4 regions of the Streptomyces sp. NPDC017246 genome follow, and region 4 is predicted to be linked to each of the others. Evidence: riboswitches for the same ligand, from Rfam matches in the RefSeq annotation. Region 4 holds a riboswitch; each other region holds the start of a gene.
What was found. Region 4 has a riboswitch for cyclic di-AMP ahead of ACH4MY_RS04580 (M23 family metallopeptidase). Riboswitches for the same ligand answer to the same signal wherever they lie in the genome.

Region 1: another riboswitch for cyclic di-AMP. It lies ahead of ACH4MY_RS19005 (C40 family peptidase); the one in region 4 lies ahead of ACH4MY_RS04580 (M23 family metallopeptidase).
Region 2: another riboswitch for cyclic di-AMP. It lies ahead of ACH4MY_RS32400 (M23 family metallopeptidase); the one in region 4 lies ahead of ACH4MY_RS04580 (M23 family metallopeptidase).
Region 3: another riboswitch for cyclic di-AMP. It lies ahead of ACH4MY_RS02775 (peptidoglycan DD-metalloendopeptidase family protein); the one in region 4 lies ahead of ACH4MY_RS04580 (M23 family metallopeptidase).

What each region holds. Positions count from the first base shown of each region.
Region 1 is NZ_JBIRMW010000007.1:315,355-320,948, forward strand. It holds gene ACH4MY_RS18995 (ClpP family protease) at 1-184, shown strand, start outside; gene ACH4MY_RS19000 (hypothetical protein) at 192-497, shown strand; cyclic di-AMP (ydaO/yuaA leader) riboswitch at 897-1,019, shown strand; gene ACH4MY_RS19005 (C40 family peptidase) at 1,022-1,498, shown strand; gene ACH4MY_RS19010 (ATP-binding protein) at 1,563-2,000, opposite strand; gene ACH4MY_RS19015 (8-amino-7-oxononanoate synthase) at 2,163-3,350, opposite strand; gene bioB (biotin synthase BioB) at 3,494-4,747, shown strand; gene ACH4MY_RS19025 (adenosylmethionine--8-amino-7-oxononanoate transaminase) at 4,753-5,594, shown strand, end outside.
Region 2 is NZ_JBIRMW010000018.1:109,155-114,748, reverse strand. It holds gene ACH4MY_RS32415 (GNAT family N-acetyltransferase) at 1-1,468, opposite strand, end outside; gene ACH4MY_RS32410 (HPr family phosphocarrier protein) at 1,665-1,946, shown strand; gene ACH4MY_RS32405 (GntR family transcriptional regulator) at 2,103-2,786, opposite strand; gene ACH4MY_RS32400 (M23 family metallopeptidase) at 2,974-3,744, opposite strand; cyclic di-AMP (ydaO/yuaA leader) riboswitch at 3,757-3,922, opposite strand; gene ACH4MY_RS32395 (M16 family metallopeptidase) at 4,165-5,532, opposite strand; gene ACH4MY_RS32390 (M16 family metallopeptidase) at 5,559-5,594, opposite strand, start outside.
Region 3 is NZ_JBIRMW010000001.1:621,265-626,858, forward strand. It holds gene ACH4MY_RS02760 (STM4012 family radical SAM protein) at 1-558, shown strand, start outside; gene ACH4MY_RS02765 (STM4011 family radical SAM protein) at 604-1,479, shown strand; gene ACH4MY_RS02770 (SGNH/GDSL hydrolase family protein) at 1,466-2,260, opposite strand; gene ACH4MY_RS02775 (peptidoglycan DD-metalloendopeptidase family protein) at 2,424-3,410, opposite strand; cyclic di-AMP (ydaO/yuaA leader) riboswitch at 3,415-3,603, opposite strand; gene ACH4MY_RS02780 (tyrosine-protein phosphatase) at 3,963-4,784, shown strand; gene ACH4MY_RS02785 (DUF6126 family protein) at 4,792-4,947, opposite strand; gene ACH4MY_RS02790 (helix-turn-helix domain-containing protein) at 4,982-5,594, opposite strand, start outside.
Region 4 is NZ_JBIRMW010000002.1:1,067-6,660, reverse strand. It holds gene ACH4MY_RS04590 (MFS transporter) at 1-503, shown strand, start outside; gene ACH4MY_RS04585 (PP2C family protein-serine/threonine phosphatase) at 637-1,878, shown strand; cyclic di-AMP (ydaO/yuaA leader) riboswitch at 2,080-2,227, shown strand; gene ACH4MY_RS04580 (M23 family metallopeptidase) at 2,239-3,360, shown strand; gene ACH4MY_RS04575 (aldo/keto reductase) at 3,406-4,353, shown strand; gene ACH4MY_RS04570 (PrsW family intramembrane metalloprotease) at 4,443-5,594, opposite strand, start outside.

The DNA of each region.
Region 1 (5,594 bases), on a different contig from region 4:
GATGCTCCGACTCCGCGCCCTGGTGGCCGGGATGCTCACCGAGGCCACCGGGCAGACCCCGGAGCGGATCGACGCCGACCTCGACCGCCTCACGGTCCTGGACGCGCCGGCCGCGGTCGCGTACGGCCTGGTGGACCACGTCGTCACGAGCCGGAGCGCGGCCTCCGGCGGCGCGGCGCGGTGAGCCGGCCGTGGTTCCCGAGCTGCCCCCGCTGCCCGCGCTGACCCGCGCGGAGGGTGAACTCGTCGACGCCTACCTCGAAGTCGCCGACCTCCTTGGGAAGATCAATCCATCCAGGAGTACGCATACCTATGGAGCCCTGCGCGCGGCACAAGCCCTGGTGAAGCGGGCCGAGGCACTCCTCCAAGCCCTGACGCTCATGCATACGCGGGGCGAGAACGAGGTCCACACGGACACCTTGGCGCGTGCCTTAAGGGTGTTGGACGGGGAGCGCAGGACCGGCCGGGTCACCGTCCCCCACTCCCGCGCGAGTTGACATTCCCGCGTGTCGTGTCGAGGTCCGGACGGCCGACGCGCACCGCAGAATCGCTCCCCCGTTCGGCGTAGTCGACGAGTCGACATATGTGCCGGGTGAGTTGCACAACAGGTGTACGCATTTGGCGGAATGGGGCGTTCCGCTGCTGGTGCGGGGCTCGTCGGCCACACCTACGAAGATCACAAAGGCTTCCTGTCCACCCGAATGGATCAGTCGTGAGGAGCCTCACATATCGCCGTTTCAGCTCGGATTTCGACCCTGGTGTGGGTCAAGATCCCTGTCGACGACAAGCCCCCGCCGCCGCGGCGGGGCGGTCCGGGCGGACGCCGAGTCCTGCCGCTGTCCCGGACGTCTGGTCGACAGGAGTGGATCGGCAGGAGTGGAGGACCCGATTTTTACGGGACTGACGCGCTGTTTCGACAGCGGGGCAGTCCCTTGGGGTGAAGCCGCGTCAGCGGCCGGGCATCTTCGCCAGCCCGAACCCGACAGGTCATCCTTCGCAGGCGGCTGACGAAGGGTTGCGCATGACCGCGCAGATGCATGTCCCGTCCCTGCTGTCCCGGGCCGGAGCCGTCTCGGCTCTCACCCTCGCCGCCGTCGGCGGCACGCTGTTCGCACCAGGTGCGGCATCGGAGGCCCAGGCAGCCACCACGCACGCGAACAAGGCACTGAGCGTCGCCGCGTCCAAGAAGGGAGCCCCGTACGGGTACGGGAGCACCGGGCCCTCCAGGTTCGACTGCTCCGGGCTGACGCTCTACGCGTACAAGAAGGCGGGCAAGTCGCTGCCCCGCACCGCGCAGCAGCAGTACAACAAGACCCGGCACATCTCCGCCTCCAGCCGGCAGAAGGGGGACCTGGTCTTCTTCCACTCCGGTGGACGCGTCTACCACGTGGGGATCTACGCCGGCAGCGGCAGGATCTGGCACTCGCCCAAGACGGGTTCCTGGGTGAAGCTCGACAAGATCTGGTCGTCGAAGGTCTACTACGGCCGCGTCCGCTGATCAGGCGGCGGTGACGGTCCGTCCGTGAGGGGTGCGGTGGCGCCGCCGTACCCCCGGGACCCCGTCAGCAGCTCACGACGGGGACCACGGTCCACGGCACGGTGATCCAGACCGTCTTGCCGCCGTCCGCGGTCGGTGTCACCGAGAGACGGCCGCCCGCCTCCGCGGCCAGTACGCGGATGATGACCAGGCCGCGGCCGTTGTCCTGCTGAACCGCCGCCGGGAGGCGGCGCGGGCGGCGTGGATGGCTGTCGGTGACACCGATGTGGAGCTGTTCCTCGCGTTCCAGCCGGACGTCGACCGTGAACGTGGGCGACTGACCGAGGGTGTGCAGGACGGCGTTGGTGGCCAGCTCGGAGACGATCAGCCGGATCGCGTCCGCGATGTCCGCGGCATCGTCGAGGCCCCACTCCACGAGGACCTCCGCGACGTACCTCCGGGCCGTGGGGACCGAGGCGGGCTCGCTCGGCAGGGTGAGGGTTGCTTCCTGGTGATCTGCCATGGCGACGCTGTCCCTTTCCCGCCGGGGCCAATGCCCCGGATTGCGCTTCGCGTCAGAGTGCCACCGATCGTGCCGCGCCGTGCGGCGTTCCACCAAGATATGTCCCCATCTGTCGCCCGAAGCGGTGAACTCTGCTGCCCGGGAACGCTCTTGGGCCGCCCGTCACCCCTGCCGGGCGGAGGGCGCGGTACGCAGGATCGTCTCCACCGCCTGTTCGATCAGCGCGTCCGTCAGATCGGCGCGGGCCGTGAGCCGCAGCCGCGAGATGCCGTCGGGTACGGACGGGGGCCGGAAGCAGCCCACCGCCAGTCCCTGTTCGCGGCAGTCCGCCGCCCACCGCAGGGCCGCCTCCGGGGAGGGGGCCCGCACCGAGACCACGGCCGCGTCGGGCCGCGCCGCCGTGAGCCCCGCGTCCGTGAGCAGCCGGTGCAGGGTGGTGGCGACGGTACGGGCCCGCTCGGCGAGACCCGGTTCGGCCACGAGCAGGCGCAGGCTCGCGAGCGCGCCGCCCGCGGCGGCGGGGGCGAGCCCGGTGTCGAAGATGAAGGTGCGGGCCGCGTTCACCAGGTGCTCGATCACCCGGGCCGGGCCGAGGACGGCGCCGCCCTGGCTGCCGAGGGACTTGGAGAGGGTCAGGGTGGCGACGACGTCCTCGTCGCCTGCGAGCCCGGCCCCGTGGAGGGCGCCGCGGCCCCCATCGCCGAGGACACCGAGGCCGTGGGCGTCGTCCACCACGAGCCCCGCGCCGTGCGCCCGGCAGGCGGCGGCGAGCTCCGGCAGCGGGGCCTTGTCCCCGTCGACGGAGAAGACCGAGTCGCTGACGACCAGGGCCCGCCGCCCGGGGTGCGCGTCGAGGGTCTTGCGTACGGCCTCGGGATCGGTGTGCGGAACGACGGCCGTCTCGGCGCGCGCGAGGCGGCAGCCGTCCACGATCGACGCGTGGTTCGAGGCGTCGGAGACGACGAGGGAGTCCCGGCCGCCGAGCGCGGTGAGCGCCGCCAGGTTGGCGGTGTAGCCGGAGGAGAAGACGAGGGCCGCCTCGAAACCGCAGAAGTCGGCGAGCTCCCGCTCCAGGCGGGTGTGCAGCCGGGTGGTGCCGGTGACGAGCCGTGAGCCGGTGGAGCCCGCGCCCCAGCGCCTCGCCGCCTCGGCCGCCGCCTCGGTGACCTCCGGCCGGCGGGTGAGCCCGAGATAGTCGTTGCTCGCCAGGTCGAGCAGCTCCGACTCGGCCGCCCGGGGCCTCAGCGTACGGACGAGACCGGCGTCCGCCCGGCGGCGCGCCTCGGCGTCGGTCCAGTCGAACGCGGTACGGCGCGGGCCCGCGGCCCGCGCGTCGTCGGCCTGTGGCATTCGGCGATCCTTTTGTAGGCAGCGCACAGACCCTAACCGGAGCGTGCCGAGGTCGGGATGTGGTCATCCACACACCTCTATCGGGGGCGTTTGTTCGGATCCTCCTTGGCCCGGGGGCGGGCGGTAGGCAAGGATCAGCGGTTATGGACCTGCTGAACACGCTGGTGGAGAAGGGGCTGCGGCGCGAGCTGCCGACCCGTGAAGAAGCGCTCGCCGTCCTGGCGACCTCCGACGACGAACTGCTCGATGTGGTGGCGGCGGCCGGCAAGGTGCGCCGTCAGTGGTTCGGGCGCCGGGTGAAGCTCAACTACCTGGTGAACCTGAAGTCGGGGCTGTGCCCCGAGGACTGCTCGTACTGCTCGCAGCGCCTCGGCTCCAAGGCCGAGATCCTGAAGTACACCTGGCTGAAGCCGGACGAGGCCTCCCAGGCCGCCGCGGCCGGTGTCGCGGGCGGGGCCAAGCGGGTCTGTCTGGTCGCGAGCGGCCGCGGTCCGACCGACCGGGACGTCGAGCGGGTCGGCAAGACCATCGAGGCCATCAAGGAGCAGAACGAGGGCGTCGAGGTCTGCGCCTGCCTCGGTCTGCTCTCCGACGGTCAGGCGGAGCGGCTGCGGGACGCCGGCGCCGACGCGTACAACCACAACCTGAACACCTCCGAGGCGACGTACGAGGGGATCACCAAGACCCACACGTACGCCGACCGGGTGGACACCGTGCAGAAGGCGCACGCCGCCGGTCTGTCCGCCTGCTCGGGTCTGATCGCGGGCATGGGCGAGACCGACGAGGACCTCGTCGACGTCGTCTACGCGCTCCGCGAGCTGGACTCCGACTCGGTGCCGGTCAACTTCCTCATCCCCTTCGAGGGGACGCCGCTCGCCAAGGAGTGGAACCTGACCCCGCAGCGCTGCCTGCGGATCCTGGCGATGGTGCGGTTCGTCTGCCCCGACGTCGAGGTCCGGATCGCGGGCGGACGCGAGGTGCACCTGCGCTCGATGCAGCCGCTGGCGCTGAACATCGCGAACTCCATCTTCCTCGGCGACTATCTGACGAGCGAGGGCCAGGCCGGCCAGGCCGACCTGGACATGATCGCGGACGCGGGCTTCGAGGTGGAGGGCGCCGGCACGACCACGCTGCCGAAGCACCGCGCGGACGCGCTCGCCGCGGCGGGCGGCGGCTGCGGCTCGCAGGCGTCGGCCGGCTGTGGCTCGGAGGCCTCGGCCGAGGGCGCGGGCTGCGGTGCGCACGCCGAGGCGGGCGGCGGCTGCGGGCCGTGCGGGGGCCACGCTCCGGCTGCCGAGCAGGCGGACCCCGTCGAGACCGCGGCGAACCAGGCCCGGACCGATCTGGTCGCGGTGCGCCGCCGGGGCGCCGGCACGGACCTCGCCCCGAACGCGTGACGGCCGTGCGGAACGACGAGCTCATCGCCCTCGACCGGGCGCACGTCTGGCATCCGTACGGCCCCATGCCGGGACGTACGGACCCGCTGGTCGTCGAGTCCGCCTCCGGCGTACGCCTGCGGCTCGCCGAACCCTCCCAGGGACGGGCCGAGCTGATCGACGGCATGTCCTCCTGGTGGTCGGCGATCCACGGCTACAACCACCCCGTGCTCAACGAGGCGGTACGCGGCCAGCTCGACCGGATGAGCCACGTCATGTTCGGCGGGCTCACCCACGAGCCGGCCGTCCGGCTCGCCACCCGGCTCGTCGAGATCACCCCCGAGCCGCTGCGGCACGTCTTCCTCAGCGACTCGGGCTCCGTGTCCGTCGAGGTCGCGGTCAAGATGTGTCTGCAGTACTGGCGCTCGCTCGGCCGTCCCGAGAAGCAGCGGATGCTCACCTGGCGCGGCGGCTACCACGGGGACACCTGGCAGCCCATGTCGGTGTGCGACCCGCAGGGCGGGATGCACGAGCTGTGGTCGGGGGTGCTCCAGCGGCAGGTGTTCGTGGACGCCCCGCCGGCCGCGTACGAGGAGTCGTACGCGGAGCTGCTGCGGACCGAGATCGGGAGGCACGCGCACGAACTGGCCGCCGTGATCGTGGAGCCGGTGGTGCAGGGAGCGGGCGGGATGCGCTTCCACGACCCGGCGTACCTGCGGGTGCTGCGCGAGGCCTGCGACGCGCACGACGTGCTGCTGGTCCTCGACGAGATCGCCACCGGCTTCGGGCGTACGGGCACGCTGTTCGCCGCCGATCAGGCGGGGGTCTCCCCCGATGTGATGTGCGTGGGCAAGGCGCTGACGGGCGG
Region 2 (5,594 bases), on a different contig from region 4:
TGGCGTGCGGGATGCGGGTGACCGGCACCCGGTGGCCGGGCGGGGCGCTGCCGCTGTGCCGGGCGCCCTTGACGACGACGACCGGCTTGACGGCTGCGGTGCGGCGGGCGAGGCGAGTGAACTTCCGGGGGTTGCCGATCGACTCCAGATAGAGGAGGACGACATCGGTGCCGGGGTCGTCGTACCAGTGCTGGAGGAAGTCGTTGCCGGAGACGTCGGCCCGGTTGCCGGCCGAGATGAAGGAGGAGAGTCCGGCGCCCCGTCGGTGCAGCCCGGCGAGGAGGGCGATGCCGATGGCGCCGGACTGGGTGAAGAGGCCGATCCGACCGGCGGCCGGCATCTGGGGGGCGAGGGAGGCGTTGAGCCGGACGTCGGCGGTGGTGTTGATGATCCCGAAGGCGTTGGGACCGATGATCCGCATCCCGTACGAGCGGGCCTGCCGGACGAGCTGACGCTGCCGCTCGCGCCCGGCGGCCCCGCTCTCGGCGTATCCGGCGGAGAGGACGACGAGGCCCTGTACGCCGTGTTCCCCGCAGTCGGCGACGGCGTCCGGCACCCGTTCGGCGGGGACGGCGACGATCGCGAGGTCGACGGGCTCCCCGATGGCGCCCACGGAGCGGTGGGCGGGGACGCCGTCGAACTCCACGGCCCCGTCGCTCTCGCCGAGCGCGGCGTTGACCGCGTACACGCGGCCGGTGTAACCGGCCGCCAGGAGGTTGCGCAGGACGGTCCGGCCGACGCCGCCCGGCGCGCGCCCGGCTCCGACGACGGCGACGGACCGGGGGGTGAGGAGACGCTGGACGGAGCGGGCCTCGGCGCGCTGTTCCCGTGCCCGCTGGACGGCGAGGGAGCGGTCGGTGGGCTCGAGGTCGAGGTGGAGCCGTACGGACCCGTCCTCGAAGCTGCGCTTCTGGGTGTAGCCCGCGTCCGTGAACACCTTGATCATCTTGGTGTTGGCGGGGAGCACCTCGGCGGCGAAGCGCCGGATGTCCCGCTCGCGCGCGACCGCGGCGATGTGTTCGAGCAGTGCGGAGGCGACGCCGCGTCCCTGGTGGGCGTCCTGGACGAGGAAGGCGACCTCGGCCTCGTCGGCCGGCGCGGAGGCGGGCATTCCGCGGTGGTCGATGCGGTCGTAGCGCACGGTGGCGATGAACTCGCCGCCCACCGTCGCCGCGAGTCCGACCCGGTCCACGAAGTCGTGGTGGGTGAAGCGGTGGACGTCCTTGGCGGAGAGCCGCGGGTAGGGGGCGAAGAAGCGGTAGTACTTCGACTCGTCCGAGACCTGCTCGTAGAAGCTGACGAGGCGTTCGGCGTCGTCGGCGGTGATGGGGCGGATGCGCGCCGTGCCGCCGTCGCGGAGCACCACGTCCGCTTCCCAGTGGTCGGGATAGTCGTGCGCCGGTGGCTCCGGGCGCGCGGGTGACGCCGGTTGTTCCGCCGCTTCCGACTGCTCCGACGCGCTCTCCATGGGGTCAGCCTACGGCCGCGACACGGCCCCGGCACCGGTCGCGCGGCGAGTGCGCTCCGTGCAAGGTGGGGAGCACGCCGTACACGGCGCGAGAGGGCCGAAAGGCGGTCCGGCCCGGGCCGGAGGTCGGCACGAGCACGCAGCATCCCGTGAGAGACTGGTCTAGACAACCCCTTAAGACTTGAAGGGCAACACCATGGCTGAGCGCCGCGTCAACGTCGGCTGGGCCGAGGGCCTGCACGCCCGCCCCGCGTCCATCTTCGTCCGTGCCGCCACGGCTTCCGGCGTTCCGGTGACGATCGCCAAGTCCGACGGCACCCCCGTGAACGCCGCCTCCATGCTCGCGGTGCTCGGCCTGGGCGCGCAGGGCGGCGAGGAGATCGTCCTCGCTTCGGAGGCCGACGGCGCCGAGGCCGCTCTGGACCGTCTGGCGAAGCTGGTCGCCGAGGGTCTCGACGAGCTCCCCGAGACCGTCTGATCCGGGTCGAACCCGCCGTACGCCCCACCGCGTACGACGAAAGGCCGTGACTGCCGAAATTCCGGCGGTCACGGCCTTTCGCTTTCCCGGCGCCCGCTTTTCGGGCAGCACAGAACAACGGCGCCGAATTCCTATTCTTTGTATACGGCGTGCACGTTAATTCCGGGCACTCGCCCTGTTGACTGCATGTTGCGAAACCCTCACACGGCTGCGGTCCGGCCTTTTGAGCCGGTGCAGCGACTGCGAGCGCTCGGCGTGCAGCGCGGTCAGCGCCCGCGCCCGCTCGGCGTCACCGCGCGCCACGGCGTCCACGATCGCGCCGTGCTCCGCCCAGGCCTCCACCGGCTGGGCGGGCTGCTCGACCGCGTACGTCCAGGCGATCTTGTGCCGCAGCTGGGTCAGCAGCGCCGTCAGGGCCGGACTGCCGGAGGCCTGCGCGAGCGTCTCGTGGAACCAGCCGCCGAGCGAGCGCAGATCCTCGCCCTGGCCGCGCCTGGCCCGCTCCTGACCCAGTCTGACCAGGCCGCGCAGCACCTTGAGATGGGCGTCCGTGCGCCGCTGGGCGGCGCGTGCGGCCCCCAGGGGTTCGAGCAGCGCCCGCATGTCGAGCAGATCGGCCGCCTCCTGCTCGGTGGGCTCGGCGACATGCGCGCCCGCGTGGCGGCGGGTGACGACGAAGCCCTCGGACTCCAGGGTGCGCAGGGCCTCGCGGACCGGGACACGGGAGACCCCGTACCGACGGGCGAGCTGTTCCTCGGTCAGCCGGCTGCCCCGCTCGAAGACGCCGGAGACGATGTCGTCCCGGATCGCCGTGCATACCGAGTGCGCGGGAATGCGCATGTCCGACCTCCGCCTTGGTCTGCGCGAGACAATTCGAGCGGCGCCTGTTCTGCGCCCGATCTGCGACTCTATTGCAGCGCGCCGGAATTTCCGATGCCTCAGCGGAATATGGATGCCTTTTGACCGACGAAAAGCCCCGGCTCAGTACGAGCCGGGGCTTTTGCGACGCGATGCGGTGCGGTGCGGGTCAGACGTTGACGCCCCGGGTCCGCAGGTAGGCGATCGGGTTGATGTCGGAGCCGTACTCGGAAGTCGTACGCGCCTCGAAGTGGAGGTGCGGACCGGTCGAGTTGCCGGAGGAGCCCGAGATGCCGATCTGCTGGCCCGGCTCGACGCTCTGGCCGACGTAGACCCCGATGGACGAGAGGTGACCGTACTGGGTGTACGTGCCGTCGTGCATCCGGATGACGATGTTGTTGCCGTACGCGCCGCCCCAGCCTGCCTCGACGACCGTGCCGGAACCGACGGAGACCACGCTGCTGCCGTAGGAGGCGTGGAAGTCGATGCCCGAGTGGCTGCCGGAGGACCAGAGCGAGCCACCGGTCTGGTAGCCGGTGGACACGTACGAGCCGGCGACGGGGAGCTGGAAGGAGGCCAGGCGACGGCGCTCGGCCTCGCGGGCGGCGCGCTCCTTGGCCTGGCGGATCTCCTTGGCCCGGGCCTCGGCCTTGCGCTTCGCCTCGGCCTCGGCCTTCGCCTTGGCGGCGGCCTCGAAGACCTCCTGCTCCTGCGCGGCGACCTGGGCGCTGACCCGGTCCGCGAGGGAGTCCTCGGTGATCACCTTGGTGAGGCCGGTGTCCTCGACGGAACGGTGGTCCGTGTCGGCGGCGAGCGCCGGGGAGGCGAGGGTTCCGATGACGCCGGTGGTGGCCAGCGTCGCGACGCCGGCGATGCCCACGGTGCGGCGCGCCGTCCGGCTCGGAGCACGGTGCTTCCCGGTGGCACGGGTGAACGCCATGTAGTGGCTGATCCTTTCCTTCCTTCTCGCCTACCGGGTTAGCTGACGGGTTCGGAGCAGGAAGGTCTCCTACGAGCCCCTCCGTACGAGACGAAGGCGCCCGATTCACCCCAGGGACTTCATATGGGTCCCCGGCTCCCCAGGCTCGCGCCTGACGGGGACTCGGCGATGACTGTCCGATGCCGCGGGTGCGGCACGTGCACTGACGAACAGCCGCACCGACGCTATGCGGATCGTCTTTCAATCACCAACCAGACGCGATTTTTGTAAGACATGCCACAGACCATACGATCACCCTTGCCGCCAATACGGACATACGGGAGGACCCCGACGAACCATGCCGTCGGGGTCCTCCTGTTGCCGTGTCAGAAGCACCGGCGCTCCGGAATCAGCCTTTCCGCAGCGGCCGGACCGGTCGAATCAGCCGGTCACGACGGTCACTTCACCGATGCCGAGCGCACGCACCGGCTCCGCGATCTGCGCCGCGTCGCCCACCAGGACCGTGACGAGCCGGTCCACCGGGAAGGCGCTCACGACGGCCGCGGTCGCCTCGACCGTGCCCGTCTCGGCCAGACGCGCGTACAACTGGGCCTGGTAGTCGTCCGGGAGGTGCTGCTCGAGCTGGTCGGCGAGCGTCCCGGCGACCGAGGCGGCCGTCTCGTACTTGAGCGGCGCGACCCCGACCAGGTTCTGCACGGCGGTCTCGCGCTCGGCGTCCGTGAGCCCCTCGGCGGCCAGCGTCCGCAGCACCTTCCACAGGTCGTCAAGAGCCGGTCCGGTGTTGGGGGTGTCGACGGAACCGCTGATGGCGAGCATCGCGGCGCCGTTCCCCCTGCCGTCGGAGCGGAGCACCTGCCCGAAGGCCCGCACGCCGTACGTGTAGCCCTTCTCCTCGCGCAGGACCCGGTCGAGCCGCGAGGTGAGGGTGCCGCCGAGGCAGTACGTGCCCAGGACCTGGGCCGGCCAGACGCTGTCGTGCCGGTCGGAGCCGACCCGGCCGATCAGCAACTGGGTCTGGACGGCGCCGGGACGGTCCACGACGACGACCCGTCCGGTGTCGTCGGCGGTGATCGGCGGCATCGGGAGCGGCTCGGCCGGCTCGCCGGTCCAGGCGCCCAGCGTCTCGGCGAGGACCTTGTCCAGGTCGACGCCGGTCAGGTCGCCGACGACCACGGCGGTGGCGGTGGCGGGCCGCACGTACGCCTCGTAGAAGGCGCGGACCGCGGCGGCGTCGATCGCCTCGACGGTCTCCTCGGTGCCCTGGCGCGGCCGGGACATCCGGGACTCGGCCGGGAAGAGCTCCTTGGAGAGCTGCTTGGCGGCACGACGGGCCGGGTTGGCCGTCTCGTGCGGGATCTCGTCCAGGCGGTTGCGCACCAGACGCTCGATCTCGGTGTCGAGGAAGGCCGGCGCGATCAGGGCCTCGGAGACCAGACCGAGCGCCTTGGGCAGCCGGGAGACGGGAACCTCCAGGGAGACCCGTACGCCCGGGTGGTCGGCGTGCGCGTCGAGCGTGGCGCCGCAGCGCTCCAGTTCGGCCGCGAACTCCTCGGCGCTGTGCTTGTCGGTGCCCTCGGAGAGCGCGCGGGCCATGATGGTGGCGACACCGTCGAGACCGGCGGGCTCGGCGTCCAGCGGGGCCGTGAGGAAGATCTCCACGGCCACGACCTGCTGGCCGGGGCGGTGGCTGGTCAGCACCGTCAGACCGTTGTCCAGGGCGCCGCGGTCCGGGGCCGGGAAGGCCCAGGGCCTGGCGACGCCCGGCGTCGGCTGCGGGTGGAAGTCCATGCTCGTCAAAGACGCGGCAGCGTCGGTCACTGGTCCGCTCCCTCTTCCTCGTCGCTGTCGCT
Region 3 (5,594 bases), on a different contig from region 4:
CGGCTGCGGCTGTACCGGTACGGCCGCGACCATCTCCTCTCCCACGGGTACGAGCAGGTGTCGATGCGGATGTTCCGGCGGACGGACGCCGCACCGCTCGGCCCCGACGACTACGCCTGCCAGACCGACGGGATGATCGGCCTGGGCTGCGGGGCCCGCTCGTACACCTCGGCCCTCCACTACTCCTTCGACTACGCGGTCGACATGCGGGAGATCCGTACGATCATCGACGCCTACACGGGGACGGAGGACTTCTCGCGTGCCGAGGTCGGCCGGTGGGTGGACGCCGGGGAGGCCCGTCGCCGCCATCTGCTCCAGTCGCTGCTCCAGGCGGAGGGCATGCCGCTCGCCGGGTACGAGGAGCGGTTCGGCGCCTCGCCGTTCGCGGACTTCCCGGCGGAGCTGGGCCGGTTCGAGGTGCTCGGGTGGCTGGACGAAGAGGCGCCGGCCGGGCTCCTGCGGCTGTCCCCGGAGGGCCTCGCCCACTCGGACGGCCTCGGCCCGGAGCTCTTCTCCCCCTCGGTGCGGGCCGCGATGGCCGCGTACGAGCCGAAGTAGCGGGCGCGCATGGACCTGACACCGCCCTCGCGCACGCACCGGGGCATGGACCTCACGCTGCTCTACCGGGGCCCGCTCGCCTCCTGCGACTTCGACTGCCCGTACTGCCCCTTCGCCAAGCGCCGGGACAGCCGGGAGCGGCTGCGCGCCGACCGGGCCGCGCTCGAACGGTTCACCGGGTGGGCCGCCGGGCAGACCGGGGACCGGCTGCGGATCCTCTTCACCCCGTGGGGCGAGGGCCTGGTCCGCTCCTGGTACCGGCGGGCGCTGGTCGAGCTGTCTCGGCTCCCCCACGTGGAGCGGGTGGCGATCCAGACCAATCTGAGCTGCCGGACCGACTGGCTGGCGAAGGCGGACCCGGAGGGCGTGGCGCTCTGGTGCACGTACCACCCGGGGCAGACGCCGTACGAGCGCTTCCTCGCCAAGTGCGGGGAGCTGGCGGAGCGGGGCATCCGCTTCAGCGTCGGGGTCGTCGGGCTTCCCGAGCACGCGGAGCACGCCCGGCGGCTGCGGGCCGCCCTCCCGTCGCACGTCTACCTCTGGGTGAACGCGGCGGAGGGACACACGTACACCGACGCCGAGGCGGCCGGGTGGACGCGGATCGACCCGCTCTTCCCCTACAGCCGGCATCCGCACCGCTCCGCGGGGCTGCCGTGCCGGACCGGGGAGTCGGTGATCTCGGTGGACGGCGAGGGGACGGTGCGGCGCTGCCACTTCGTCAAGGCCGAGCTGGGGAACCTGTACGACGGCTCGTACCGCGCCGCCCTGCGTCCCCGCGCCTGCCCCCTCGCCGTCTGCGACTGCCACATCGGCTACGTCCACCTGGAGACGCTGCCGCTGTACGACGTGTTCGCCGGCGGGGTCCTTGAGCGGATTCCCGCCCTTCGCCCGCCGGCCTCCCCCGGAGCTACAGGGGCATGAGGTCGGGGCGCTTGGCCTCGACGTGGTCGCCGGAGCTCTCGCCGCGCAGCCGGCGCCCGATCCAGGGCACGAGGTACTCCTTCGCCCAGTGGATGTCGTCCCTTCGCACGTCGAGCGTGTTGCGCGGGGGAACGGGCGGCCACGCCTGGTCAGGGTCGGCGGGCACCGGCAGCCCGAGGACCTGGGCGGCGCGCAGGGCCACCCGGGTGTGCCCCTCGGCCGAGAGGTGCAGCCGGTCGTCGTCCCAGGCGCGCCGGTCCTGCACGGACCGGAGTGACCACAGGTCGAGGACCGGGCAGTCGTAGCGGTCCGCGATGGCCCGGACGTGGGCGGTGTAGGTGGCGATCTTGCCGCGCAGGTGCTTGAGCACGGGCACGTCGCGGGTGTCGAAGCCGGTGGTCACCATGACGGTGCCGACCGCGGAGGTCAGGTCGGCGACGGCCCGCTCGAAGCGCTCGGCGACGTCGTCGGGGTCCGTGCCGGGGCGGATGATGTCGTTTCCGCCGGCGCAGAAGGTCACCAGGTCGGGGGCGAGTTCCTTCGCCCGGGGGACCTGTTCCGCCACGATCTGGTCGAGGAGGCGCCCGCGTACGGCCAGATTGGCGTAGCGGAAGGCGTCGTGCTCCGGCAGCTGGTCGGCGAGCAGCACCGCGAAGCGGTCCGCCCAGCCGACGTACGTCCCCTCGGGGCCGGGGTCCCCGACGCCCTCGGTGAAGCTGTCACCGATCGCCGCGTACGACCCGAATGCGTTCTTGTCTCTTGATCTCGAATCGTCTGCCACGAGAGCACATCCTTCCCTTTCGGATGTGACCTACGCGACCGTAAGGAGGGGTTGACGCCGGGTGACATATGCCACCGATAAAGAATTTGCCAAGCCGGAATAGACCGGGACCGCGCCGGAGGCCCGGCACGTGTGTGCCGGGCCTCCGAGTGACGACGGGGCGTCAGATGTTCACACCGTGCTGACGCAGGGTGGCGATCGGGTCGATGTCGGAGCCGTACTCCGGCCCGGTGCGCATCTCGAAGTGCAGGTGCGGCCCGGTGACGTTGCCGGTCGCGCCGGAGAGGCCGATCCGCTCTCCGCCGCTTACGGTCTGGCCGGCGGAGACGGCGATCGAGGAGAGGTGGGCGTACTGCGAGAAGGTGCCGTCGGCGTGCTGGATGACGACCTGGTTGCCGTACGCGCCACCGTCGCCGGCGGAGTAGACGGTGCCGGGGCCGACCGCGACGATCGTGGTGCCGGTGGAGGCCATGAAGTCCACGCCGGTGTGGTAGCCGGAGGACCACATCGAGCCCGCGGCGCGGTACGGGGTGGACATGCCGCCGTTGACGGGGGCGAACCAGCCGGAGGAGGAGGTCGCGCCGGCCGAGGAGGAGCCGGAGGACTGCGTGCTCGCGGCCGGGGCGGCCGCGCGCTCGCTGCCGCGGGAGGCGCGCGGGGCCTCGTCGGTGTTCTTCGCCGAGGACTTCGCGGAGCTCTTCGGGGCGCTCTTGGGGGCGGCGGCCTTGGGCGCGGCGCTCTTCGGGGCGGCGGTGCTCTTGGCACCGAGCGTGAGCTTCATGCCGGGCAGGATGAGCGAGGGGTTCTCGCCGACGACCTGGCGGTTGTCCGCGTACAGCTTCTGCCAGCCCCCCGTGAGGTGGTGGTCGGCGGCGATCTTCGACAGGTAGTCGCCCCGCACGACGGAGTACGTCTTCGGAGCGGCCCGCACGGTGGCGGGCGCCGCCTTGGCGGTGGCGGGGGCCTTCACCTGGGCGGCGGCGGTGACGGCCTGGCCGGGAGCGGCGGCCGGGGCGGCCTGCTCGGCGGCGTAGGCGCCGGTGGCGCCGAGGAACGGGAGGGCGACAACGGCGCCTCCCGTGCCGGCGGCGACGATTCCGCGGGTCAGGGGGTTGATCTTGGGACGGCGGTGCTTACCCGTCGCGGGCATGGCGAATTCCTCTCCGGCGCCTGCGAGGTGAGCTGTCGGGTTCGGACTGGAGATGCCCGGCCGCGTTCTCACGCGGCTTCACCCCAAGCCGTCCTGCGTCGCGGGACCGGCGTACTTCCTTGGGTCCCCCGCTCCTGCCACGCATGGGATGAGTGGTATTCCGGACGGTGGCAGGATTCGGCGGTCCGACCGGATTGACGGTGACGCTAGACGAGCGGGTCGGGGCGAACAAGCCAATGATTTCTCCCGGCTTTCCCCGTACGGCCTTTCACCCGGAATTCCGGTCACCCTCCGTGGATGACGGGCCTTCGATTTCCTTTTTCCGTACGGCAATTGCCCCGGGCCCCCGGCCACGATCCGTCACTTCTATGACGCTGCTCACGCGCTCGGGCTCATCTCACCTGTAAACAGGGCGCGTTATGCACAACGCCTCAATTCGGACAGATCACCCATTCCCGTCCAGGGGGGTGCGCCGCAGGGCCGCCACCTGGATGATTGCCCCTGGAACCGATCTCGCGTCGGGCACCCGAACGTCGACCATCAGGAGCATCCGTGACGCAGCAGCTGCCGCAGGTCCCGCCCATCGAAACGAACGAGCCCGAGCTGGCCGAGGTCCGCAACTTCCGGGACGTGGGCGGCCTGCCGACGACGGACGGGCGTGCCGTGCACCCCGGCCGCCTCTTCCGCAGCGGCCACCTCGCCCACGCCACCGAGGAGGACGTCGCCTTCCTCGACTCGCTGGGCCTGCACACCGTCTTCGACTTCCGGAACCTGGCCGACCGCAAGATCGAGGGTCCGGACGTGGACCTCCCCGGCGTGCGGAACGTGAACATACCGCTCAACGACCCCGCCGACGGCAAGGAGTTCTGGAAGCTGGTCCGCGACGGCGACATCGAGCAGCTGCGGGACATCCTGGGCGACGGCAAGGCCGCCACCCGTATGTCCGACTCGTACCGAAAGATGGTGGTCGAGCGGACCGCGGAGCACAGCCGCGTCCTGCACTCCCTGGCGGAGGACAGCCTCCCCGCCCTGATGCACTGCGCGGCCGGCAAGGACCGCGCCGGGCTCTCCATCGCGATCACCCTGCTCGCCCTCGGCGTCGAGCGGGAGGCGATCGAGGCCGACTACGTGAAGTCGAACGACCCGCACCGCCGCTACAAGGTGCGCCGCAGCTCCACCGCCCCGGACGCGATGTCGCCCGAGGTGATGGAGCTGCTGAGCCCGCTGTTCGACGCGCGGGTGGAGTACCTGCGGGGCGCCTTCGAGACGATCGAGGCGACCTGGGGCTCGGTGGACACCTACCTCGCCGAGGGCCTGAAGCTGGCCCCGGAGACCCTCGCGCGCCTGCGGGAGCGGCTCCTCACCGAGGTGTGACCGGGATCTACTGGTTCTGCCCGCCGAGCATGAAGAGCAGGTAGAGGAAGCCGGCGAAGAGGTGCCCGGCGATCAGATAGGCGAAGAGGCGCAGGACGAGACCCTTGGGGAACTTGCCCTCGCCTCGCTCTTCGCCGGTGACAGGTCGTGACTTCTCGGACATGTTCATCCTTTTCTGCCGAAGGAAGGACGTGGGATCAGCGGCGGTGCGGAGTCCCGTCGCCGAGGCACAGCTCGGCCGCGGGACTCTGCATCAGGGTGTGGACGAAGAGCAGCTCGGCCCCGCCGGGGGTCGCGGCCCCGATCCGGTGCGGGGTGAGCGAGTCGAAGTGCGCGCTGTCCCCGGGATCGAGGACGTGGACGGCCTCGCCCAGCGCGAGCCGCACCCGGCCCTCCAGGACGTGGATCCACTCCTCGCCGGGATGGACGCGCACGATGTCGCCCCGGGTGGCGTACGGCACGTGGACCCGCAGGCACTGCAGGGCGCGTCCGGCGCCGCCCGCCTGGCGGTAGATCCAGCCGTCGGCCTCGACGGGCTCGGAGCGGCCGGCCCGGACGACGGGGTCGCGCTCGGGCGGTGCCTCGCCGAGGAGCTCGGAGACCGTCGTACCGTAGATACGGGCGAGGGCGAGCAGCATAGGGAGCGAGGGCTGCCGGTTTCCCGTCTCCAGGCGCGAGAGGTGGGCCGGCGAGAGCCCGGCCCGCTGGGCGGCGGCCTCCAGGGTGAGCCCCCTGCGGCGGCGCAGGGCCCGCAGCTGCGGGGCGACGTCGGGCAGGACGGCGGGGTCGGCCGGGGCGCCGGAAGCGGCG
Region 4 (5,594 bases):
TGGCGCTGCCGCTCGCGGCGGGCGGTACGGGGCCCACGACGGCGCTCTTCGTCGTCTCCGCCCTGGTCGCGCTCGCCGGGCAGCTGCGGATCACGGCCTGGTGCAAGCGGCGGCTGAGCCGGGAGCGGTGTCTGGTCCTCGGGCTCGCCCTGATGGGCGGGGCCTTCCTGATCCCGGCCGCCCTGGGGCGGGGCCTGGTGGGGCTGTTGTCCTGCTCGGCGGTCCTGGCCGTCGCGAACGCGGTGCTCTACCCCTACGAGATGGACACCGTCGTCGCCCTGTCCCGGGGGCGCTGGGTGGCCACCCACTACGGGCTCTACAACACGGTCTGCGGGATCGGGATCACCCTCGGGAACCTGGGGACGGGCGCGCTGCTCGATGTGACCGGATGGTCGGCGATGCCGTGGCTCGCGCTGTGCGCGGTGGGCCTGACGTGTGCGGCGGCGATGGCGCTCCTGGCGCGCGGGGGCCGGCTGGCGGAGGGTGCCGCGGCGGCGGACTGAGCCGTCGCACGCGCGCGTGCCCGGGCCGTACGCCAGTCGGCCCCGTGGGAGTCGCCGCCCCGCGGGGCCGCGGCCACCCTGGGAGGGCGCGGTACGGGCCGCGCCCGGGTACGGACGGGGGAGGGGAGCACAGGTGGGGCACCCCCCAGGAGCGTTCGGCGGGCGGCGGGGCGGCGGGGGCCGCCGCCCGTACCCCCGTGCCCGGAAGTTCATCCGGGCACTGCCGCCGCTGATCATCCTGGGCGGTGTCGTCTTCGACCTGCTGACACCGGCCACCTACACGGCGGCGCCGCTCTTCTCCGCGGCCCCGTTGATCGCCGCGCCCTTCTTCTCCACCCTCACGACGCTCCTCACCGGGATCGCGGCCGTCCTCGCCTCCGTCGAGCTGCACCACTACAACGGCACCATCACCGACATCCCGTCCCTGACCGAGACCCTGACCGTCCTCACGGTCGCCGCGCTCGCCCTGCTCATCAACCGGGTCGTGCGCCGCAGCGGCGAGCGGCTGGCCTCCGCGCGGGTCATCGCGGAGACCGCGCAGAAGGCGGTGCTGCCGATGCCCGCCGAGCGGATCGGCGGGCTGCAGTGCGCGGCCCGTTACGAGGCGGCGCAGGCGGACGCGTTCATCGGCGGCGACCTGTTCGCCGTCCAGGACACCCCCTACGGGGTGCGGCTGGTGCTCGGCGACGTCCGCGGCAAGGGGCTGGACGCGGTCGAGGCCGTGGCCGTCGTCATCGGGGCCTTCCGGGAGGCGGCCGAGCAGGAGCGGACCCTGGAGGGCGTGGCGGAGCGCCTCGAACGGGCCCTCGCCCGGGAGGGCACCCGCCGGGACGGGCTCGACGCCTTCGAGGGGTTCACCACCGCCGTCCTCGCCGAGATCCCGCGCGGCGACGGAGGGGGCACCTTCGAGGGTTTCGTACGGGTCGTCAACCGCGGGCATCCGCCCCCGCTGATGCTGTACGCGGACGGGCGTCTGGAGGCGCTGGAGCCGAGCGAGCCGGCGCTGCCGCTCGGCATGGGCGATCTGGCGGCGTGGCCGGACCGGGCCGAGGGGCGGCCCTACCCGCCGGGAGCGACGCTGCTCTTCTACACCGACGGCCTCTCGGAGGCGCGGAACGCGGCGGGTGTCTTCTACGACCCGGGGGAACGCCTGGCCGGCCGGATCTTCCCGGGCCCCGAGGAGCTGCTCGACGCGCTGGTGGGCGACGTACGGCTGCACACGGGCGGCGGGTCGACGGACGACATGGCGCTGCTCGCGGTGAGCCGTCCGGCGGCGGGGCAGCCGGAACGGCGCCGGACGATGCCGGTGGTGCCGCCGGGCGGTCCCGGCGGCACCCGTGGCGGGCCCGGCCGCAGGCCCGGTCACCGGCCGTAGTCGCGGGGTGTCGCTGCGATAACAATTGACATAACGTCAGATCGCGAGAGTTCCACGGCCCCTTACTGAAGGGGGGTCAACTCGGGCCATTCCCTCCCAATTCAATGAATGATCAAGAGGAACGGCTTGGAATCGGGACCCCCTGTCTATTAACGTTCGATAACGCAGCGCGGTCGTCCCAGCCGTCGCAAGAGGCGGCACCGTGCGCACGCGCCGAATCCTGAAAAGGAACCGGGGAACCACTACTTGGGGTGAATCGGGCCCTTCGCACCTGGTGCGACCGTGCCCGTAGGAGACCTTCCTGCTCCGAACCCGTCAGCTAACCCGGTAGGCGAGAAGGAAGGAAAGGAGCGCGCCTTCGTGGCGTCCAACACTCCCGCACCCGAAGCCCCCTTCGATGCCTTCGGTGGTGGTGCGGGTCCTTCCGCCCCGGACACCGAGTGGAATCCCACCGAGGACTCCCTCCGCGCCCAGAACCGTTCCGGCGGCCGTCACCGGGTCGTCAAGCAGCGCTCCAACTTCGCCCGTTCCTCCACCGTCCTCGGTGTCGGCGTGATCGCGGCCGTCGGCGCGGGCGGCCTCGCCACCGCGCAGGAGAAGCCCCCGGTGGCCATATCGCTCCCGGACCTTCCCGACCTCCCGGACCTCCACCTGCCGGACCCCCACGACCTTCCCGGTGTCGGCGACCTCCTCCCCGAGGAGACCCACGAGACGGTCAGCGCGGCCCGCGCCAACCCGAACCCGCTCACCGTCGCCACGTACGCCACCCTCGACGACACGCAGGACGCGGCGACCGGCCGGACCGCGCAGGCCGTGACCGGCGCCGGCGACGCGGGCGAGGCCCTGCGGGCCCGCATCCTCCAGCAGGCCGAGCAGCAGCAGGCCTCCGCCGACGCCGCCGAGAAGGCCGCGGCGGAGAAGGCGGCGGCGGAGAAGGCCGCCGCGGAGGCGAAGACGAAGGCCGACGCGGCGGAGAAGGCGGCCGCCGAGGCGAAGGCCAAGGCCGAGGCGGAGGCCAAGGCGAAGGCGGAAGCGGCAGCCGAGGCGAAGGCCGAGGCCGAGCGCCTCGCCAAGCTGGCCGCGAGCTACTCGATGCCGCTCTCCTCGTACAGCCTCAGCGCCACCTACATGCAGTCCGGTTCGATGTGGTCCTCCGGCTACCACACGGGCCTCGACTTCGCCGCTCCCACCGGTACCCCGCTCAAGGCCGTCCACGGCGCCACCGTGAAGTCGGCGGGCTGGTCCGGCTCGTACGGCTACCGCATCGTCCTGGAGCTGGAGGACGGCACCGAGGTCTGGTACTGCCACCTCTCGTCCATGACGGTCGGCGCGGGCCAGACCGTGGGCACCGGCGAGACGATCGGCCGCGTCGGCGCCACCGGCAACGTCACGGGCGCCCACCTCCACATGGAGGTGCACACCTCCGGCGGTGACGGCATCGACCCGGCGCAGTGGCTCCGCTCCAAGGGCCTCAGCCTCTGACACCACCCCGGAATAGCCCCGGCGGTGCGGACGGTTGACCGACCCATGACCTCCCTCCGCCCGCTGGGCCGATCCGACCTGCACGTCTTCCCGCTCGCCCTGGGCGGCAACGTCTTCGGCTGGACCGCCGACGAGGCACAGTCCTTCGCCGTCCTCGACGCCTACACCGCCGCGGGCGGCAACTTCGTCGACTCCGCCGACGTCTACTCGGCCTGGGCCGAGGGCAACCGGGGCGGCGAGTCCGAGACCGTCATCGGCCGCTGGCTCGCCTCGCGCGGCAACCGCGACGACGTCCTCGTCGCCACCAAGGTCGGCGCCCACCCCCACTTCAAGGGCCTCTCCGCCACCACCATCAAGGCGGGCGCGGAGGAGTCGCTGCGGCGCCTCGGCACCGACCGCATCGACCTCTACTACACGCACTTCGACGACGAGTCCGTCCCCGTCGAGGAGATCGTCACCGCCCTCGACCAGCTGGTGAAGGACGGCAAGGTGCGGGCCGTCGCCGCCTCCAACATCTCCCCGGAGCGGCTGCGCGCCTCCCTCGACTTCGCCGAGGCCGAGGGCCTGGCCCGTTACGTCGCCCTCCAGCCGCACTACAACCTGGTCTCCCGCGACACCTACGAGGGCCCCCTCCTGGAGACCGTCGAGCACGCCGGGCTCTCCGCCGTCCCGTACTACGGCCTCGCCGCCGGCTTCCTCACCGGCAAGTACCGCCCCGGCGCCACCGTCGACAGCGTCCGCGCCTCCGGGGCCGGCGGGCACCTGGACACCGAGCGGGGCCGTGCCGTGCTCTCCGCGCTCGACACGGTCGCCGAGGCGCACGGCGCCGAACTCGCCACCGTCGCCCTCGCCTGGCTCGCCTCCCGCCCGACCGTCGCGGCGCCGATCGCCTCGGCGCGTACGGTCGAGCAGGTCCCGGCGCTCGTCGCGGCGGCCGATCTCACGCTCACGGACACCGAGCTGACCCTGCTGACCGAGGCCTCGGCCGTCTGACCGGGGACCTCCGGGCGGCGGGCCGACCGGGGACCTCCCGACGGCGGTCCGGCCGATGACCTCCCGACGGCGGTCCGGCCGCGGACCGTCTACCTGCGGTACGGGTTGTAGCCGTCGTAGTCCAGGTACTGCGGCGGCGCCCACACCCGGCCCGTCGCCCGCGCCGCGTACGTGAGCGCGGGCGAGGCGACCTCCCTGCGCTGCCACAGATGGTGCAGCAGCTCCTGCTCCCGGGCGGGGAAGTCGGGCCCGGCCGTACCGCGCCGGGCCCGGTCCCGCAGGAACGCCAGGGTCGTCGCGAAGGACTCGTACTCGCCGACGACCCGTGCGGCGGGCTGCCCGTACGTGCGGGCGGCGAAGGCGCGGGCCAGCTGACGGGCGCGCATCGAGGAGAGCGCCAGCGGCTCGGCGGGGGAGAGCCAGCCGGCCGCCGCGTACGCCGGGAGCTCCCCGGATATCGTCCGCAGCTCGCGCTGGCGGCTCCACACCGCGAGCCAGGTCAGCAGACCGAAGGCCGGGACCATGAGCGCCCCGTACACCGCGTAGAAGGTCAGCGGGCCGCCGAAGGTGGCCGAGCCGTTCCACGCGGCGTGCAGCCCCATGGCGAGCAGCAGCCCGGCGCACGGCAGCAGCACCCGGCGGAGCCGCTTCCCGCGCGGCGCGAGCGCGGCGAAGCCGAAGCCGATGCCGGTGAGCACGGTGAAGAGCGGATGCGCGAACGGGGACATCACGACCCTGACGAAGAAGGTCGCGGCGGTCACCGAGCCGAGGCCGGTGGAGCCGAACTCCTGGTCCTCGCCGAAGGCGTTGCCCAGATAGAGGATGTTCTCGGTGAAGGCGAAGCCGGTCGCGGTGAATCCGGCGATCACGACCCCGTCGACCAGACCGCCGAAGTGCTTCCTGCGGAAGAGGAAGAGCAGCAGGACCGCGACGGCCTTCGCGCTCTCCTCCACCACCGGAGCGATCACCGTCGCGCCGAGGGTGTCCGCCGAATCGGGGTCGGCGGTCGCCGTCGCGATCCAGCGGACCGCGAAGGAGTTCGCCAGGATCGCGACCAGCGCGGCGGCGAAGGCGCCCCAGGCGAAGGCGAAGAGCAGGTTCTTCCACGGCCCCGGCTCGACCCGGTCCAGCCAGCGGAACGCGGCCATCAGCAGCGGTACGGGAAGCACGGCGAGGCCCAGACCGACGAGGAAGCCCTCGGTGCCCGTCTGCTCGCGGACCAGCCCGAGGATGAACAGGGC